Massilia sp. METH4: one gene and its partner. Each later gene encodes a partner of the first gene's protein in a complex. Links are inferred from orthologs where the notes say so. Each region holds a gene or a part of one and is shown on either strand. Other genes may lie near its edges.

Region 1 (10,242 bases):
ACATAGGAGTTGCCACCCGAAGGGGTCATGGGATTAATTGCCGGAGCTTGGCATTGCCCGCTGATACATCCCGCATGCGCTATTGGGACAAATGGCGCATACAACGCACAAAGCAACGCCAACTGCATCACGAGTGACGTCAAATGCGTCCACAAGCGCGAATGCTGACCGGCCATACTCCCCCCGAGGATTTTGATGTGATTAATCGTTCAACTCTACAGTACGACCTCTGCCGTAATACTCTCCGATTGTCACATGCTGGGTATTTATCCCGGAGTGTTGCTTTTTTGAGAATTTCATGTTGAAAAGTCCTGAAAACTCGCCTCGGTTCGCGTACTTCCTGTAGCAGAGCAAACATTCCGTGGCAAAGTCAGGTTGCAAGCATCAATTCATACGATGCAGAGCAAAAAGAACCGTCAACTGTTTGTATAGGAGCCCTGAACCATGGAACAACCGCACAGCAGCCACCGTTGGACCCACCCGTTCTGTCGTCGCCTGGGTATGAGCCTGGCTGGCCTGCCGATCGCGCTGGCGCCTCTCGCTGCCCACGCCCAACAAGCCGAGGAAGGCCAGATGGCCCGCGTCGAAATCACCGGCTCGTCGATCAAGCGCATCCAGACCGAAACCGCCACGCCGCTGACCGTGTTCCGCGCCGAGGAATTCGTGAAGCAGGGGCTGACCACAGCGCAGGAAGTGCTGGACCGGATCCCGTCGAACCAGAGCAGCTTCGGCGCGGCCAACGCCGTGGGCGGCAATGCCAGCGGCTTGCCGACGGGCGGCCAGGCCACGGCCGACCTGCGCGGACTGGGCGGCGACAAGACGCTGGTGCTGCTGAACGGCCGCCGGCTGGCCACCCACCCCTACGATGGCGCCAGCGTCGACCTGAACCTGATCCCGGTGGCGGCGCTGGAACGCGTGGAAGTGCTGCGCGACGGCGCTTCGGCCATTTATGGCACGGACGCGATCGGCGGCGTGATCAACTTCATTACCAAGCGGGCCGTGGACCGTGCCACCATCGCCGTGGAAGCCACGTTCCCGGAAGAGACGGGCGGCCGCGAGCGGCGCGCCAACGTCACGGTCGGCGGCGGCGACCTGGAACGCGACCGCTGGGCCATGCTGGGCGTGTTCGACTACCACAAGCAGGATGTGCTGACCTCGCAGCAGCGGCCGTTCTCGGCCACCGGCGTGATCCCCGAACGGGGCTTGAACGAGACCTCGGGCACGCCGTTCCCGGCCAATTACTTCGACCCCGTCACCGAGGTCGCTGGCAACCCCGGCTTCGCGACGGGCTGCGATGCGCCGCTCTCGGTGCCGCGCGCCAGCGACGGCACCTGCCGGCAGGATTACACGCGCTTGATCGACAACATTCCGGAGCAGGAACGCATCACCGCGTACGGCAGGGCCAGCCGGAAAGTTGGCACCGACCACACGGCGTCCGTCGAGTTGCTCTATTCGGTGAATAACGTCATGTCGCGCACCGCGCCGCCGCCGCAGACCGGCCTGATCTTGCCGGCGTCGAGCCCCTACTACCCGGGCAATGCCGGCGGCGTGCCGGCCCAGCCGGGGTTGTCCGGCGAACCCCTGAACGTGAGCTGGCGGCCGACCGAGGCGGGGCAGCGCCAGATCCAGTCGAAGGGCCGCGGCACCCGGTTGGTCGGCTCGCTGGAAGGCATCATCGCCGGCTGGGATTACGAGGGCGGGCTGTCCTGGTCGGAGAGCCGGTCCGAGGAAAACTTCACGGGCGGCTACGTGCAGGACGCCAGCTTCGCCGCAGGCGTGCTGAACGGCATACTCAACCCGTTCGGCATGCAGAACGAGGCGGGCCGCGCCTACCTGGCCACCACGGCACTGCGCGGTCGCGTGCAGGACGCCAAGAACCAGCAGACCGCGTTCGACTTCAAGGCCAGCCGCGAACTGTTCGACATGGCTGGCGGCAAGTTCGCCGTGGCCTTCGGCACCGAGCTGCGGCACGAGAAGGCGGACTTCAACGTCAACCGCGACATCGCCGGGCAGGCGGCGAGCTCGGGCCTCTCCGGCTCGCTGTCGAAGGATGGCAGCCGCACGATCCAGGCGGTGTTCGGCGAAGTCAGCGCGCCGTTCCTGAAGAACCTGGAAGCGTCGCTGGCCGCCCGCTACGACCACTACAGCGATGCCGGCAGCACGTGGAACCCGAAAGCTTCGCTACGCTACCAGCCACACCAGACCGTGGTGCTGCGTGGTTCGGCCAGCACGGGCTTCCGCGCCCCCACGCTGTTCGAGAAGAACGCCCCGCTGTCACGCAACGACACGAGCAACAGCTATAACGACCCGATCCTGTGCCCCGGCGGCGTGCCACAGCCGGGCGCAAATCCGCTGCGCGACTGCGACCTGCAACAGTTCAAGCTGCAAGGCGGCAACCCGGATCTGAAGCCGGAAAAATCGCGCACCTTCTCCGTTGGCGCCGTATTCGAGCCGGTGCCGGCCCTCACGCTGGCGATCGATTACTGGGACATCCACCTGCGCGACAAGATCGGCGCGCTGCCGGAACAGACGATCTACGGCAACTTCGACAAATACCGCGACCGCTTCCTGCGCTTCCCGGACGGCTCGCCGAACGCCATCTGGGACTTGAACGAAAACCTGGGCAAGGTGGAGACGGACGGTATCGACGTCAGCCTCACCGCGCGCACGCCGAACCACAGCTGGGGTGGACTGACGTTCACGCTGGACGGCACCTGGGTGCACAGCTACAAGTACCAGAACGAGCGAGACGGCGAGTTCATCGAGAACGTGGGCCGTTACGCGGACAACTACGTGGTATTCCGCTGGCGGCACAACGCGGCGCTGACGTGGCGCTCGGGCCCGTGGAGTGCCACGCTGGCCCACAACTTCAAGACACGCTATGACGACCAGAACCTCGTCGACGCGCAATACTTCAACCGCGTGTCGTCGTACAGCCTGGTGAACCTGTCGGGCACCTATACCGGCTTCAAGAACATCACGCTGACGGCTGGCGTGAAGAACCTGTTCGACAAGGAGCCACCGTTCTCGAACCAGGGCACGGTGTTCCAGAAGGGGTATGACCCGCGCTATACCGATCCGATCGGGCGCGCCCTCTACCTGCGGGGGGCGTACACGTTCTAACTGCAACGTTGCCCGGAAAACGGGGACAGACCCCATTTTCTGGGCAATATTTCCTGGGAAATGGAGTACGTCCCCATTTTTCAGGAAACAAAAAAGGCGCCGGGAGGCGCCTTTTCTTCGAGCGGAGCGGGGGTTACGCGGTGCCGCCGACGGTGACGCCGTCCAGGCGCAAGGTCGGCTGGCCGACGCCCACCGGCACGCTCTGGCCTTCCTTGCCGCATACGCCCACGCCCGGGTCCAGCTTCATGTCGTTGCCGATCATGGAGACGCGGTTCAGCACGTCCGGGCCGTTGCCGATCAGGGTGGCGCCCTTCACCGGGTAGGTGATCTTGCCATTCTCGATCATGTAGGCTTCGCTGGCCGAGAACACGAACTTGCCGTTCGTGATGTCGACCTGGCCGCCGCCGAAGTTCACCGCGAACAGACCGTTCTTCACGGACGCCAGGATTTCCGCCGGGTCCTTGTCGCCCGCCAGCATGTAGGTGTTCGTCATGCGCGGCATCGGCAGGTGGGCGAACGATTCGCGGCGGGCATTGCCCGTCACGGGCATCTTCATCAGGCGCGCGTTCATCGTGTCCTGGATGTAGCCGCGCAGGATGCCGTCCTCGATCAGGGTCGTGCACTGCGTCGGGTTGCCTTCGTCGTCGATGTTGAGCGAGCCGCGGCGGTCCGGCAGCGTGCCGTCGTCCACCACCGTCACGCCCTTGGCTGCCACGCGCTCGCCGATGCGGCCGGAGAACGTGGACGACCCCTTGCGGTTGAAATCACCTTCCAGGCCGTGGCCGATCGCCTCGTGCAGCAGGATGCCGGGCCAGCCCGGGCCCAGCACCACGGTCATCGGGCCGGCCGGGGCCGGGCGCGAATCGAGGTTGACGAGGGCGCCCTTGACGGCGTCTTCCGCATACTGGGTGAGCAGCTCGTCGGTGAAGTAGCCGTAATCGTAGCGGCCGCCGCCGCCGGACGTGCCCATCTCGCGCCGGCCGTTCTGCTCGACGATGACGGTGACCGATACGCGCACCAGTGGGCGGATGTCCGCCGCCAGCACGCCGTCGCTGCGCACCACCAGCACCACGTCGTATTCGCCGGCCAAGCCGGCCATCACCTGCACCACGCGCGGGTCTTTCGCGCGGGCGATCTTTTCCACGCGCTCGAGCAGCTTCACTTTCGCCGCCGCGTCCAGCGACGCGATCGGGTCGTTCGGCAGGTACAGCGAGCGGCCGCCCTGCTGGGCCAGGCTGCCGGCCACCTTGATCTTGCCGGAGCCGGCGCGCGCGATCGTGCGCGTGGCCGCGGCGGCGTCGAGCAGGGCGGCTTCGGAAATCTCGTCGGAGTACGAGAACGCCGTCTTCTCGCCGGACACGGCGCGCACGCCCACGCCCTGGTCGATCGAGAAGCTGCCCGTCTTCACGATGCCCTCTTCCAGGCTCCACCCTTCGTTCTTGGTGAACTGGAAGTACAGGTCGGCATAGTCGACCTTGTGCGTGAACATGGTGCCCAGCGTCTTGATCAGCTTGGCTTCGTCCAGGCCGAACGGCGTCAGCAGCACATCGCGCGCGACCGCCAGCGAGGAGAGGTTCGGTTCGAATGGTTTCATCTTGGTAATCCCGATCTATGACTGGGTGTCATTGTAGTGGATAGCGAGCATGCCTGCCTCGGCCTTACATCGTCCGGTGGCGGAGGGCCGGCAGCTTCTGCCGCACGCTGGCGATCAGTTCATGATCGATGAGCCCGCCAACAACACCCTCGCCTTCCTCGATGATGGCGCGCACCTCGCCCCACGGGTCGATCAGCTGGCTGTGCCCCCACGTGCGGCGGCCGTTGACGTGGGTGCCGCCCTGGGCCGAGGCCAGCACATAGCACTGGTTCTCGATTGCCCGCGCGCGCAGCAGCGTGTCCCAGTGGGCGGCGCCGGTGGTGTACGTGAACGCCGCCGGCACCACGATCAGGTCCACCGGCCCCATGGCGCGGAACAGTTCCGGGAAGCGCAGGTCGTAGCAGATCGCCATGCCCACCTTGCCCGCGTCCGTGGCGACGGTACCCACGTGCTTGCCCGGCACGATGGTGCGCGCCTCGTCGTAGGACTCGCTTTCGTTGGCAAAGCCGAACAGGTGGATCTTGTCGTAGCGCGACACCTGCTCGCCGGCCGGGTCGAACACGAGCGTGGTGTTGAGCACCTTGCCCGCCTCGCCGGAGACCAGCGGCAGCGTGCCGCCGAACAGCCAGACGCCGTGCTCGCGCGCCAGCTCGGCCATCGTGCGCTGGATGATGCCGCTGCCCAGTTGCTCGGCCACGGCCACCTTGTCGGTGTCGGCGCGGCCCATGATCGGCCAGTATTCGGGCAGCACCACCAGGCCGGAGCCCGAGCCCGCCGCCTGGCCGACGAGGCGGCGGGCGGTGGCGATATTCTCTTCCACGTCGGGCGTGGAAACCATCTGGACGGCGGCAACGAAGTTGGCAACGGCGGTCATCATGTCCTCACTGGGTTCGGGTGGCTTTCGACAATTCCGGGGTGGCGATCCGGTTGTTATCCAATTTCGTGATGACGGGCGATTTCCACGGCCCCGTCACCTGCATCTGGTACGTGAGCGCCTTCATCATCGGCTGCGACAGGAACAGCTGGGCCAGGTAGCTGCCCAGCCCGATCACGGGGTTCACGGCCAGCGCATACACGAGCGGCGCCGTGCCGAAGTTCAGCTCGGGAATCACCACCACGTGCAGGTTGGTCGACTCGTTGGCGATATCGGCCGAGCCGGCCATCAGCACGGTGGCCTGCACGCCGTGCATCTTGAGGTTCTCCGTCTTCACGATGCCGCCATCGATCACGGCGTTCGCGGTGATCCCGTCGAACTGCAATCCCTGCGAGAACACGTCGTTGAAGTCGAACTTCAGCAGCCGCGGCAGCGCCTGCAGGCTCAGCACGCCCAGCAGCTTCGCCGCTCCGGGGTCCTGCTTCAGGAACTGGCCCTTCTCCACATTCATTTCCAGCTTGCCGGCCAGCGTGGGGATGTCGAGCGAATACGGCAGCCCCTTCCAGGCGATGTCGCCGGACAGCTTGCCCTTGCCGCCCCTGACCGTGTCGGCGAAGCCGAAGCGTTCCAGCAGCTTGCCGGCATCGGCGATCTCCAGGTTGAAATTGAGCGCGCTGTCATGGCGCCCGCCCTGGCTGACCCAGCGGCCGGTGCCATGCAGCGCACCGTCGGCATTGACGAGCGCCAACTTCGACACGCGCCACTCGCGTGACGACGTGATCAAGGCATTATAGGCCTGCAATTCCAGGCTTCCCAGCGGCCGGTTGAACAGCTCGAACCGTTCGGCCACGATGTCGAGCGCGGGGATCGCCGGCGAGCTGGCCGAGCGTTCCAGCATGTCCTTCACGTCGCCGGCCGCCGATTCGGGAATGATCAGGCTGGACAGCCGGGCCGTGACCTTGCCCAGCCCGCGCCCGGTCGGCGATTCGGCCCACGTGATGTAGCCGTTCGCCTGTTTCGAATCGATGCTGGCCTGCCAGGCGCCGCCGCGGTGCGTGGCGCCCAGCACCACGCTGTCGAGCTTGCGGCTGGCCAGGATCATCTCGTCGGCCCGGGCCGCCATCATTTCCGGCACGATGTACTGGGTCAAGCTCGGCGCTTCGCCGGCACCCGCCGCGTTGGCGCCGCCGGCACCGCCAATGTCGCTGGCCAGTGCCATCCAGTCGTCCACGTTCAGCGATTTCATGTTCACGTTCAGCGCCATGCCGCTGTCCGGCTCCGGCGCCGGCGTGTTGACGCCGATGCCGCCGCGCACCAGCTGCCACGGGCCGCGCTCCTGGCCGTGGCTCTGCCGCTGGCGCTGCCAGGCGCCCGCCACCACGTTGCCGATCGACAGGTGAATATCGTCGCGCGCCAGGCCGGCTTCGTTAGTGGCCGCGCCATTCAGGACGAAATGCACCGGCAGCGCGTCAGCCGCTTCCTTCTTCAGCGGTGCCGGCAAGTCGAGGCCCACGCCCGTCAACAGCGATTCCACCACGACCTGGTACTGGTGGTTGTGCGCCGTGATCAAGCCGTTGTAGCGGGTGCTGCCGCTGATGTGGCTGGCCAGGCGCTGCATGGCCGGTGCCGGCCACGTGCGGCGCAAGCCCTCCGCCGTCATGGTGCCGCCGATGCGCACGGCGATGGTACCGTCGCGCTGCGTGCCGCCGCTGACCAGGAGCTGGCCGCCGAGCAGCGTGCCGTTCAAGCCGTTCAGGTTCACGCCCCGCTCGTTGAATTCGACCTTGCCGGTCGTGAGCAGCACGGTCGGCATGTCGTTCCATAACGTCACATCGTTGCCCTGCAATTGCAAAGTGCCGTTCACCTTGCTTTCACGGATACGGTTCAGGGGCAGGTGCAGCTTGAGCGCCAGTTTTGCATTGCCGCTCGCCGTGGTCTGGTCGGTGAAGTGGCCGATCCATTCGAGTACGGGGCTGTTGGCCACGTAGCGCAGGTAATCGCTCATCGCGCCGGCCGCGTTGCCGTCGATCTCGAGGATGCTGTCGTGGTGGATCAGGTCGGCAATGACGGCCTTCACGTCGGCGAGATGGACGTTGCCGGTCTTGGCCGTGTCGGCGCGGATTTCCATGCGCGCCCGTTCGAACGCGAAGCTGCCCTGGATCTGCTCGGCCTGCGGCCACATGGGCGACGTGCCGTTCGGCGCGAAGTGGGCCGGTTCGTAATTCAGCCGGCCGTCCTGGATGCGGCCGGCGATGCGGAACTCGCCCTCCCTGAAGCCGGGCGTGTCGGCCGCGAACGGGAAATGCGCCAGGTCGCCGGCCAGCCGCAGGGATACGTCGTGGGCGCTTCCCGCTTCCAGCGCGCCGGTCAGCCAGGCCTTCAGGTGCGGCGGGGTGGCGATCGGCAGGTAGCGGCCGATACGGTTGATGACGAAGGCATCGAGCTTGCCGGTGATGTCGGCCACGCCCGGGCCGGCCAGCTTGCCATCCTTGCCGGCCGGCAGCCGGTGCGTGCCGCTGATGGAACCGGTCAAGCCTTCCTGGTCGAATTCCAGCTGGCCCAGGTCCACGCGCAGGCCTTGATCGTCACGCGACCACGAGGCATCGACCAGCAGCTTCCTGAAGGGCATCGCACGGGTTTCGAACCAGGCCGGCATGTCGAGCACGAAGCCGGGCGCGTCCAGCACCAGGCTGCCACCGCTGTCGCGCGCATCGAGGGTGCCCGTCAGCCGCTCGAAGCCGGGCAAGGCAGGGATGGCCGGCAGCGCCGGCGCCCTGCCATTGGCCGCTACGGCCGGACGCGCGGCCAGCGCGGCCATGCCCAGCTCGCGCAAGTCGGCCCGCACACGCCACGCGGCCGGTGCCGACAGCGGTCCCTGCCACTCGGCACGCAGGTTTTCCACGCGGCCGCGCGGCGCCAGGTCGGCCAGGAGGCCGCGCTGCGCGGCAGGCAGCGGGAAGCGCGTGGCCAGCTCGGCCAGCGCCTTCAAGTCCAGCGCCGGGGCCGTCACTTCGGTGCGCCCCGGGTGGGTCTTCGTCGCCGGCGTGGTGCGCTCCGCCACGGTGGTGGACGCCAGGGTTGCCCCATCGCGTGTGCGCAGCGCGAGGTTGGTGACGCTGGCGCGGTGGCCGTAGATGCCGAACGGCGCATCGCGGTCGGCACCGCGGGGCGCCTTGTCCTCGCTGAAAGCCAGCCGGCCGGACAGCGCCGCCACGTCCAGCCGCGGCAGCCCGGCGCCCAAGGTGGCCGACAGGTCTTCCAGCGCCACGTCGGCCGTCACGCCCGTCAGGCGCGCGCGGTCGATATCGAGCCAGGCGCGCAGGCTGCCGCGGCCGGAAGCAAGTTCGTGCGGATACGGCAGGTGCGGCTTCCAGGCCGCCAGGTCGGCGCCGCTCATGGCCGCGTACAGCGTGCCGCGCCACTGCTTGACGTCGGCCGCATGCTGCGTGAACGCCGGCTGCTTGAAGTCGGCGCGAATGTCGAGCTTGCCGCCCAGCGCGCGCGGCGGCGCGGCCGTGGCGCCCAGCCGATGCCGGCGCCAGCCGTTTTGCAGCAGCACATTCACGTCCTGCAAGGCCAGCGGCTCGGTGCCGCGCAGCGCATCGGTCCACACCACGCGTCCCTCGCGGATGACGACCTCGCGCTGCCCCAGTAGCCAGTCGGCGCCGCGGCCATCATCCTTGCGGCTCGGGTCGACCAGGATGCCGGCGACGTAGAGCTTGCCGTCGGGCTGGCGCCGCACGTCCAGGTCGGGGCGGATCAGTTCCAGCGATTCGAAGCGCACGTCCAGCGTGGCCAGGCTCCACCACGACAGCGTGGCCGATACGCTGGGCAGCCGCAGCGCTTGCTGGCCGGCGCTGTCGCGCAGCACCACGTCGCCCAGGAACAGGTTCGGGCGCAGGCCCGACCAGGACGCGTAGATGCGGTCGATCGTCACGGGATTGCCGGCGGCGCCGCTGGCGAGGCGCTCGATATCGCCCTTGTAGCGGTCGATGTTCGGCAGCACGGCCCAGCGCAGCGCGAGGAACAGCAGCGCCAGCGCGAAATACACGACCAGCACCAGCTTGATCGTGAAGCCGAGCACGTGGTGGGTGGCCAGGTTGCACAGGCGGTAGGCGGCCTGGAGGCGATGCCAGCGCGCCACCAGCGGCGTCTCGCCTTCCAGCTCTTTCTCTGCCGTTTGTTCCGTTAACACTCGAGTCCCTGGCCCGTTGCTGGTTATGCCCAGCAGCAACAATAAATATCGGTTCGTCACGCCCAGGGCGTAGGAGGTGCCCATTCTACCCCAATGCCCGGTTAAACTAGGCCGCACAAGGCTGACCATTACACAACGTTACGAACTCTTTTCATGCCCTCCCCTGTGACCGATTCCCGCTTCTACCAGCGCTGGCTTGCCGCCGCGCCCGACCGCCAGGCCAAGATCGATGCTTTGGTACAACAGCCGCTGGACGGCGCCGACCTCGATGCGCTGCTGGCGGCGGAACGCGAGGGCAATACGCTGCCGCTGGCGCGCGGCATGCGCCGCCTGCGCAACCTGCTGATCGCCGGCCTGATCCGGCGCGACCTGGAGGGCCGGGCGGACCTGAACGAGGTGGTAACGGCCGTGACGCGGCTGGCCGATTTCGCGATCCGCACCCACCTGGCCGAGATC
Region 2 (10,244 bases), 2.1 Mb from region 1 along the record:
CCTGGCCTTCGCCGCGCCCGCCTGGGCCGGCCAGCCGTGCGAGGAAGTGCCGATGGCGGTGACGGACACGGTGAAGTCGCTGGACCTTGCCCAGCGCACGTTCCAGGCGCTCGATGCCAGCGGCGCCAAGGCGGTGCTGATTTCGCGCGCGGGCCAGGACTTGAGCAAGTACGGCCTGCGCTACTCGCACATGGGCATCGTGGTGCGCGACCACGCGGCGGGGCGCTGGACCGTGGTGCACGAGCTGAACGAGTGCGGCACGGCTTCCTCTGGCCTGTACAACGAAGGCCTGGGCAATTTCTTCCTCTCCGCCTGTTCCGCTACGAGGCGCAGGTGGTGATTCCCGGCCCCGAGGTGCAGGAGCGGCTGGCGCAACTGGTGGCCACGCGCACTGCGCGACGGCTGCACGAGCCCCATTACAACATGCTGTCCTACGCGTATTCGACGCGCTACCAGAACTCGAACCAGTGGGTGCTGGAAACGTATGCGGCGGCCAGCGCACCGGCCGGCCAGGTGGAAACGCGCGAGGAAGCGCAAGCCTGGCTGAAGGAGGCAGGCTTCGAACCGATCACCGTCCGCGTGCGCAGCGTGACGCGTCTCGGCGGGCGCATGTTCCGCGCCAACGTGGCCTTCGACGACCACCCGTTCGATCGCCGCATGGCCGGGCAGATCGACACCATCACCACCGAGGCCATCGTGCGCTTCGTGCGGAAGATCGACAGCGCGGCGAAGGTGATGGTCGTGGAATGACGCATTGCGTGCGCGTGGTTTGATCCAACACAAATGTGGCAAGCTGGGCGGCACAATGATGGGGATACGAACCCATCGAGGAGACCCGTCATGCGCACCCTTGCCCTGCTGGCCGTTGCCGCGCTGCTTGCCGGCTGCACCACGCCCTACCGCCCGCCCCGGTTCATGGAGGCCGATGCCCGCTTTCCCGGCCTGATCGATTTCGCTGCCCGCGCCCCGGCAAAGAGAACCGACGTGCTGCTGGTGCACGGCATGTGCACGCACGACGCGACGTGGGCGAAGGAAACCATCGACACGCTGGCCGCGCAATTGTCGGCGAATGTCACGCCGGGGCCGGTGCAGCGCGCCGCCGCACCCGCCATCGAGATCGTGCCGATCCGGGTCGATACCCCGCATGGTGCGATCCACTTCAAGTCGCTGATCTGGTCGCCGCTGACCACGCCGATCAAGCAGCAGCTGTGCTACGACCAGACCGACAAGTCGCCGATCTGCTCGGGCGCCCCGCCCTTCACACCGGTGCGCGCCCGCCTGAACGCGAAAGTGAAGGACTGGCTGCTGGACGATTGCCTGCCCGATGCGCTGGTCTACGAAGGCGCGGCGCGCGAGCAGATCCAGCTGCGCATGCGCGACGCGATCCTGGCCGCCACCGAAGGCGGCGACACGGACGCACCGCTGGTGGTGATCTCGGAAAGCCTGGGCAGCAAGATCCTGTACGACACCCTGCTGCGCATGCTGGACGAACCGGCGCCGAGCCGCGCGGCCCAGGTCGCGGCGCGCGAGCTCCAGCGCACGGCGTGGCTGATCATGGCCGCCAACCAGATCCCGCTCTTGCAAATGGCCGAACAGCCGCTCGCGCCGGCGTCCGCCGCGCCGACGGTCATGCAGGCGCCGCCGCCGGACAGCCTGCAACGGCTGCTGCAAAAGCGGCGCGCGCCGGTGGCCGACCGCCGCGGTGCCGCGGCCCCGCTGACCCTGGTCGCCTTCAGCGATCCCAGCGACGTGCTAACCCATACCCTGCCGCCGGAACGCTACCGCGAGGATGGAACGACCGTGTTCAACGTGCTGGTGTCGAACGCGCCCACGTATTTCGGGCTGTTGCAGGACCCGGTGCGGGGGCACCTGGACTACCTGTCGAATCCGGATGTGGGCAGCTTGATCAGTTGCGGAATGCCGCGCAGTGCGCTGTGCAAGTGATGCTCCGGCGATCGGCCTGTTTCAAGTGACTGGTGTCGTACACCTTCAGGTCGGTCCGCCGCAGCGGTACGACACCGGTTTTCCCAGCCATAGTCGACAAGATCTGGCGAAAACCGGTGTCGTACACCGAAAAGCCGGTGTACGACACCATGACGCGAGCGCCGGTGGCTTCTTCTCCATGAGATGACAGGCACCGGCTTTGGCCAGCCCCGGGCCACTACTTCCCGCGCCCCGCGGAAATCAGGTAATTCTGGATCGGCGCCTCGGCCACCGAGGCCCACTGGTTCTGGTCTTGCCGGAACCTTTTCCACGGCTCGTAGATCTTGCGGAACTTGGCGTTCTTCGACGCTTCCTCTTCCATCACCGCGGTGGCCGTCTTGTAGCAGGCGTCCATGGCGTCGCGCGGGTAGGTGCGCAGCTTCACGCCGTTCTTCAGCAGGCGGGCCAGGGCAGCGGGGTTCTTCACGTCGTATTCTGCCTGCATGGTCACGTGCGCTTCATACGTGGCCACTTCCACCGCGGCCTGGTAATCCTTCGGCAGCTTTTCCCATTCCTTCAGGTTCACGTAGAACGAGAAGGAGGCGGACGGTTCCCACCAGCCGGGCGCGTAGTAGAACGGCGCCACCTTGAAGAAGCCCAGCTTTTCATCGTCGTAGGGGCCCACCCATTCGGCCGCGTCGATCGTGCCCTTTTCCAGCGCCGGGTAGATATCGCCCCCGGCCAGCTGCTGCGGCACCACGCCGAGGCGTTCCAGCACCCTGCCGGCAAAGCCCGCCACGCGCATCTTGGTGCCCTTCAGGTCGGCCAGCGACTTGATCTCCTTGCGGAACCAGCCGCCCATCTGCGTGCCCGAGTTCCCGCCCAGGAAGTTGATGATGTTGTAGTCCTTGAAGAAGGCGCGCATCAGCTCGCGGCCGCCGCCCTGGTCGTACCACGCCGTGTGCTGGCGCGACGTGAGCCCGAACGGCACGGCGCAATCGAACGAGAACGCACTGTCCTTGCCGAAGTAGTAGTACGAGGCGCTGTGGCCGCACTCCACGGTGTTGCCCTGCACGGCGTCGAGCACCGCCAGGCCTGGCACGATCTCGCCGGCCGCGAACGAGCGGATCGTGAACTTGCCGTTGGTAAGCTGGGAGATGCGGCGGGTGAAGGTATCCGAAGCACCAAAGATGGTGTCCAGCGACTTGGGGAAGCTGGAGGCGAGGCGCCAGGTGATGGCGGGCTGGGACTGCGCGATGGCGGGCGCGGCGATGATGCCGGCTCCCGCGCCCGCGGCAGCCTTCGCAATGAAGCGTCGACGTTCCATACGGTCTCCTGAGGATGTTTTATAACGTTACGGAATACGCTACTGCTCAGGACAGTGTAGGGAAACGCCGATGGCGTGGCAACAATTCAGTTGCCGGCGACGACCATCTTTTCGATCAGGATGGAACCCGTCTGTTTCGTGCCACGGATCAGTACGTCGTTGCCGATCCCCACGATCTGGCGGAACATTTCCTTCATATTGCCGGCGATCGTGATTTCCTCGACCGGATACTGGATGATGCCGTTCTCGACCCAGAAGCCGGAGGCGCCGCGCGAATAATCGCCCGTCACGTAGTTGGTGCCCTGGCCCATCAGTTCCGTGACCAGCAGGCCGGTCCCCATCTTCTTCAGCATGCCGGCGAAGTCGTCTTCCGGCCGCGTGAGCGTGGACGTCAGCGACAGGTTATGCGAGCCGCCGGCATTGCCGGTGGTTTGCATGCCCAGCTTGCGGGCCGTGTACGTGGACAGGAAATAGCCTTGCAGGATGCCGTCCTTGACCACGTCGCGGTATCGCGTACGCACACCTTCCTCGTCGAACGGCGCCGAGCCGATGCCGCCGATCACGTGCGGGTCTTCGGAGACCTGCACGTGTTCCGGGAACACCTGCTGGCCCAGCGTATCGAGCAGGAAGGTGGACTTGCGGTACAGCGCACCGCCGGACGTGGCCTGCACGAAGGCGCCCAGCAGGCCCGCGGCCAGCGGCGCCTCGAACAGCACGGGCACGGTGCGGGTGGTGATCTGGCGCGCGTGCAGGCGCGCCAGCGCGCGTTCGGCGGCGTAGCGCCCGATCGCTTCCGGCGTGGCCAGCTTCTTCGGGTCGCGCACCGAGCTGTACCAGTCGTCGCGCTGCATGTGGGCGCCCTTGCCGGCGATCGGCGTGGCCGAGATGGTGTGGCGCGAATACGGATAGCCGCCGATGAAGCCGCGCGAGTTGGCCGACACGAAGTGCGACTGCTGCACGTGCACGCCGGCGCCTTCGCTGTTCGTCACGCGCGGATCGACGGCGAAGGCCGCCGCTTCGGCGCGCTGCGCCAGCGTGACCGCTTCCTCGGTGGTGATGGCCCACGGGTAGAACAGTTGCAGGTCGCGCGGGTCGCGCTCCAGCAGTTCCTCTTCGGCCAGGCCGGCCGCTTCATCGTCCGCCGTGAAGCGGGCGATGTTGTAGGCCGCTTCCACGGTGGCGCGCAGCGAATCGGTGGAAAAGTCCGACGTGGAGGCATTGCCGCGTTTCTTGCCGACGAACACGGTGACGCCGAGGCCCTTGTCCTTGTTCTGCTCGATCGTTTCGATCTTGCCCTTGCGCACCGACACCGACAGCCCGCTACCCTCGCTGATCTCGACGGCGGCATCGGTGCCGCCCTTCTCCCGCGCATAGGCCAATACGTCCCGCGCAAGCTGTTTCAACTGGTCCTGGCTGTGGGTGAAATGCGATTCGCTCATAGGGTGTTTTTGGTCGGCTAAGCATTAAAACAGTTATCATAGCAGCCGTTTACCGTTTTTACAGGCGCGCCTGAATGGCGCGTTTTTCTATCATGCCAAATGCAAACCGCGGGGCCGTCGGCTTCGATTCTTCCGAATTCCAGGAAAAGTACGAGCGCCCTTCCAAAACCGAAATGAAACGCCAGTCCGACGCCCTGCAGGCGCTGGGCCTCGAACTGGTGGAACAGCCGCGCGACCGCGTCAAGCGCGTGCCGATGCCGGAAGACGTGCGGGATGCCATTCTGGAATGCCAGAACATCAAGAACCACGAAGGCCGCCGCCGGCAGCTGCAATTCGTTGGCAAGAAAATGCGCACGCTGACGGAAGAGGAAGTGGCCGTCATCCAGCGCACGATCGAAGGCTGGAAAGGCGCCTCGAAGGCCGATACGGCCGCGCTGCACGCGCTGGAACGCCGCCGCGAAAAGCTGCTGGCCGACGATCAGGCATTGACCGCGCTGCTGGCCGAGCACCAGGAACTCGATGCGCAGCACCTGCGCACCCTGATCCGCAATGCGCGCAAGGAACAGGCCGAAAACAAGCCGCCGAAGGCTTACCGCGAAATCTTCCAGATCCTGAAGGAACTGGATACCAAGGCGCGCGGCGCCGCCAAGCAGGCCGAGGCCGATGCCGACGAAGAGGAAGACGAGGATGACGATCGAGCCGAGTGAACTGGCGAATTTGCTGGTCGTGGGCCTGGTGTCGGTCTCCGACCGGGCCAGCGGCGGCGTATACCAGGACCAGGGGATTCCGGCGCTGGAAGACTGGCTCAAGCGCGCGATCACCACGCCCTTCCGCGTGGAGACGCGCCTGATCCCCGATGACCGTGCCACGATCGAAGCGACGCTGGTGGAGCTGGTCGATACCGTGAAATGCCATCTGGTGCTGACCACGGGCGGCACCGGCCCGGCCCGCCGCGACGTGACGCCGGAAGCCACGCTGGCCATCGGCACGAAGGAAATGCCGGGCTTCGGCGAGCAGATGCGGCAGATCAGCCTGCGCTTCGTGCCCACCGCGATCCTGTCGCGGCAGGTGGCGGTGATCCGCGAGACTACCGACCACGCCGCGTTGGTGATGAACCTGCCCGGCCAGCCGAAATCCATCAAGGAAACGCTGGAAGGCTTGAAGGATGACGCCGGCAACGTACTGGCTGCCGGCATCTTTGCCGCGGTGCCATACTGCGTGGACCTGATCGGTGGGCCGTATATCGAGACCGATGCCGCCGTGTGCAAGGCGTTCCGGCCGAAATCGGCCATCCGCAACAAGGCGGCCGACACCCCACTGCAATGACGAGGAATCCATGATCGACGTGTTACCGAACATCGAAGTCGCCACCAACGACAATCCGCAGGTGGCGATCATCTGGCTGCATGGCCTGGGGGCGGACGGCAACGACTTCGTGCCGTTCGTGCAGGAACTGAATCTCTCCGGCCTGCCCGGCATCCGCTTCATCTTCCCGCACGCGAACACCATGCCGGTGACGATCAACGGCGGCTACACGATGCGCGCATGGTACGACATCGTGCATACCGACCTTGGCCGCCAGGAAGACGAAAAGGGCTTGCGCGCCTCGCAGCTCCAGGTGGAAGCGCTGATCGAGCGGGAGAAATCGCGCGGCATTCCGGCCAGCCGCATCATCCTGGGCGGCTTCTCGCAAGGCTGCGCGATGACCCTGCAGACGGGCCTGCGCTACAAGGAAAAGCTGGCCGGGCTGCTGTGCCTGTCCGGCTACCTGCCGCTGGCTGACAAAACGGCCGCCGAGCGCAACGCCGCCAATGCGGACACGCCGATCTTCCTCGCCCACGGCCGCCTGGACCCGGTAGTGCCGCTCGCCCGCGCCACCGCCTCGCGCGACGCGCTGAAGGCGCTGGGCTACCAGGTCGAGTGGCACGACTACTACATGCAGCACTCCGTCTGCCCGGAAGAAGTGGCCGACATTTCCGGCTGGCTGCAGAAAGTCCTCAAGAGATAACGGCTGAGAGGATAGGTGTCTGACATCAATTCCAGCGGAATTGGTGTCAGACACCGGTTTTCCCTGCCGAAGTCGGCGACTGCGGTGCCGAAAACCGGTGTCGTACACCGGCAAAGCCGGTGTACGACACCAGGACGCAGCGCGGCTTCTTCGGCTGCCGCTACTCCGGCAGCGGAACTGCCGTCGACTCCGGCGCCGCCGACTGCGCGGCGTTCATCACCATTGCCAACAGGGTGTAGTAGCCGTTCAATCCCATCAGGTCCGTCACGCCGTGCTCGCCGAACAGGCGCAGCGCGGCGCCGTACGTGGCGTCGGTGACGCGCTTGTCCCGTTGCAGCTCCATGCAGAAGTCGTAGACCGCCTGCTCGTCCGACGCCAGGCCGGCGGGCGGGCGCCGGTGCGCGATCGCGTCGATGACGGTCGGGGCAATGCCCGCTTCGGCGGCGATCGGCGCATGGATTGCCCATTCCACCTGCTGGTTCCACTGCCGGGCCGTGACGAGGATGGCCAGTTCCGACAGCCGCGTGCCGATCGCGCTGCGGTAACGCAGGTACTCGCCCACGTGCTGGACAGAGCTCATCAGTTCAGGGCTGCGCAGCAGCGGAACGAAGGGGCCGTACAGCGCGCCGCGCGGGCCGGCGATCACGTCCTGGGCGGCGGCCCGTTGTTCCGGCGTCATATGCTCGGGCGGGATGGGGGGAAGGCGGTCTGACATGACGGCAATATTCGCTCACGGCAGGGGAAAAATCAAAGTCTTGGTGTTGCTCGCGGGCTACTGTCGACCGGTCGACACCCCAACGAGGACATCATGACCCAAATGATCCACCGGAACCTGCGCCAGACGCCCCCCACCGCCGTGTGCGCCTTCGGCATGTACATGCGCGACAGCAATGGCAATACCTATATCGACGCGAGCGGGGGCGCCGCCGTGTCCTCGCTGGGCCACAGCCATCCGGACGTGCTGGCGGCGATGAGCGCGCAGATGAAGACGACGGCCTATGCCCACTCCGGCTTCTTCACCACCGACGCGGCCGAGGAACTGGCGCAGCGCCTGGCCACGGACGCGCCGGGCGACCTGAACAACGTGTACCTGGTATCCGGCGGTTCCGAGGCGATCGAGGCGGCGCTGAAGATGGCGCGGCAATTCTTCGTGGAGAACGGCGAGCGCCAGCGGCGCATCTTCATCGCCCGCAAGCAGAGCTATCACGGCAATACGCTCGGTGCACTGGCGCTGGGCGGCAACGAAGCGCGCCGCAAGCAGTTCGAGCCGCTGCTGATGGACGTGCCGCGCGTCTCGCCCTGCTACGAATACCGCCACCGCCCGCCCGGCCAGGATATCAACGAGTACACGGCCGGCCTGATCGCCGAGCTGGAGCAGAAGATCCTGGAAGTGGGCCCGGAAAACATCATCGGCTTCTGTGCCGAGACGGTGGTGGGCGCCACCCTGGGCGCCGTGCCGCCCACGCCCGGCTACTTCAAGGGGGTGCGGGCGCTGTGCGACAAGTACGGCATCCTGTTCATCGCCGACGAAGTCATGTGCGGCATGGGCCGCACCGGCACGCTGTTCGCCATCGAGCAGGATGGCGTGGTGCCCGACCTGGTGGCGCTGGGCAAGGGCCTGGCGGCCGGCTACCAGCCGATCGGCGCCCTGCTGGCGCGCGACCACGTGGTGGAGCGCCTGCGCAACGGCAGCGGCATCTTCCAGCACGGGCACACGTACAACGCGCACCCGGTCGCGGCGGCCGCCGCGCTGGCCGTGCAAAAAGTGATCAAGCGCGACTGCCTGCTGGGCGCGGCCACCGTGCGCGGCACCACGCTGCGGCGCATGCTGCGCGACGCCTTCGGCGGCCATCCGCACGTGGGCGACATCCGCGGCCGCGGCCTGCTGGTGGGGCTGGAACTGGTGCAGGACCGCGCGACCAAGCGCCCGTTCGACCCGGACCTGAAGCTGCACGCGGCGGTGAAGGAAAAGGCCCTGGCGTGTGGCCTGATGGTGTATCCGATGGGCGGCACCGCCGACGGCAAGCGCGGCGACCACATTTTGCTGGCGCCGCCGTTCATCGCCACCGAGGCGGACCTGGGGCAGATCGTCACGCGGTTGTCGGATGCGGTGGAGAAGGCGTTGGTGGCGATCCGGCCGGCTTGATGCTTGCGGCATTGCCCGGAAAATGGGGACAGACCCCATTTCCCGTGCAATGTTTCCGCAAAAACGGGGTACGTCCCCATTTTTACGGAAACATTTGCTGGCGTACTAGAACTGCTGGAACCCGATCACATCCTGCTGCTGCTCGCCCAGTCCGGCAATGCCCAGCCGCAGGAAATCCCCCTTCTTCAGGAAGCGCTTGCGCGCCATGCCCACGCCGGGCGGCGTGCCGGTGGCGATGATGTCGCCCGGCTCCAGCGTCATGAACTGCGACAGGTAGGACACGATCTGCGGCACCTTGAAGATCATCGTCGACGTGTTCCCGGTCTGCATGCGCTTGCCGTTCACTTCCAGGTAGAGATCGAGGTCGTTGACATCCCACACCTCGTCGCGCGTCACCAGCCAGGGGCCGACCGGGCCGAACGTGTCGCAGCCCTTGCCCTTGTCCCACTGGCCGCCGCGTTCGAGCTGGTACTCGCGCTCGGAGACGTCGTTGACCACGCAGTAGCCGGCCACGTATTTCTCGGCGTCGGCTTCGCTCACGTGGCGCGCGCGGGTGCCGATGACGACGCCCAGCTCCACTTCCCAGTCCGTCTTCTTCGAGCCTTTCGGCAGCATCACCGGATCGTCCGGCCCCGAGAGACTCGTGATGGCCTTCATGAACACGATCGGTTCGGTGGGCACCGGCAGGTTCGATTCGGCCGCATGGTCGGCGTAATTGAGGCCGATGCCGATGAACTTGCCCACCTTCCCCACCGGCACGCCGAAGCGCGGATTGCCGCGCACGAGGGGCAGCGTGTCGTAGGGGATCCTGGCGATCTTCTTCAACACCTTGTCCGACAGGTTGGCGCCGGCGATGTCGCCGACCACGCCGGACAGGTCGCGCAGCCTGCCCTCTTCATCGATCAGGCCCGGCTTCTCTTTGCCGATGCGGCCATAACGAACCAATTTCATTTTCTCTCCTGCTTCATGATGCGGCGAAAGCCCAACGCATGCGGCTTCCGGTCAAAGCGGAGATTCTACAGGGTTCGCGAGAAGCGGCCTGCGCCGCCGCCAGACGAACCAGGCGATGCCCGGCAATTGCACCAGCACCAGCACGAAGAACGCCCACTGGTAGGCGGCGGCCGGCAGGTGGCCAGCGGGGTCCGGCAGCCACAGGCCGACGATCATGCCGAAGCCCGCCTGCACGATGAACGCTCCGGTAAAGATCAACAGGTTCAGGCAGGTGGAGGCGCGCCCCGTCAGCGCCGGCGGCATCGCCTGCGCCACGATCGTGTATTCGATGCCGGTGATGGTGCCGACCAGCGTGAACAGCACGGAGAGCATCGGCAGCGTGGGTTGCCAGCCCAGCACGAAGCCGCACTGCACCATCACGAACAGCGACACGCCGACGGCCGCCACGCT

Evidence for each region.
Region 2: the proteins of tldD (region 1) and pmbA are in contact, whole or in part, in a solved structure (PDB 5NJ9), measured with the Escherichia coli proteins. The link is inferred for Massilia sp. METH4 from one-to-one orthologs.

Annotation. Positions count from the first base shown.
Region 1 is NZ_CP146614.1:3,103,820-3,114,061, reverse strand. The notes cover bases 2,488-5,417. They hold tldD (metalloprotease TldD), read right to left. Parts: upstream 4,718-5,417; coding sequence 3,257-4,717; downstream 2,488-3,256. Other genes in these bases: V6Z91_RS13730 (carbon-nitrogen hydrolase family protein), read right to left, coding at 4,782-5,417; V6Z91_RS13740 (TonB-dependent receptor), read left to right, coding at 2,488-3,123. Also shown: more of V6Z91_RS13740, read left to right, coding at 502-2,487; more of V6Z91_RS13730, read right to left, coding at 5,418-5,594; V6Z91_RS13725 (YhdP family protein), read right to left, coding at 5,599-9,786; glnE (bifunctional [glutamate--ammonia ligase]-adenylyl-L-tyrosine phosphorylase/[glutamate--ammonia-ligase] adenylyltransferase), read left to right, coding at 9,940-10,242. UniProt on the Escherichia coli protein: Metalloprotease involved in CcdA degradation. Suppresses the inhibitory activity of the carbon storage regulator (CsrA).
Region 2 is NZ_CP146614.1:971,937-982,180, forward strand. The notes cover bases 2,514-5,445. They hold pmbA (metalloprotease PmbA), read right to left. Parts: upstream 4,690-5,445; coding sequence 3,337-4,689; downstream 2,514-3,336. Other genes in these bases: V6Z91_RS04340 (TRAP transporter substrate-binding protein), read right to left, coding at 2,514-3,250; yjgA (ribosome biogenesis factor YjgA), read left to right, coding at 4,782-5,396; mog (molybdopterin adenylyltransferase), read left to right, coding at 5,377-5,445. In the rest of the region: V6Z91_RS04335 (hypothetical protein), read left to right, coding at 841-1,944; more of V6Z91_RS04340, read right to left, coding at 2,162-2,513; more of mog, read left to right, coding at 5,446-6,015; V6Z91_RS04360 (carboxylesterase), read left to right, coding at 6,026-6,697; V6Z91_RS04365 (carboxymuconolactone decarboxylase family protein), read right to left, coding at 6,858-7,412; V6Z91_RS04370 (aspartate aminotransferase family protein), read left to right, coding at 7,506-8,843; V6Z91_RS04375 (fumarylacetoacetate hydrolase family protein), read right to left, coding at 8,949-9,794; V6Z91_RS04380 (MFS transporter), read right to left, coding at 9,846-10,244.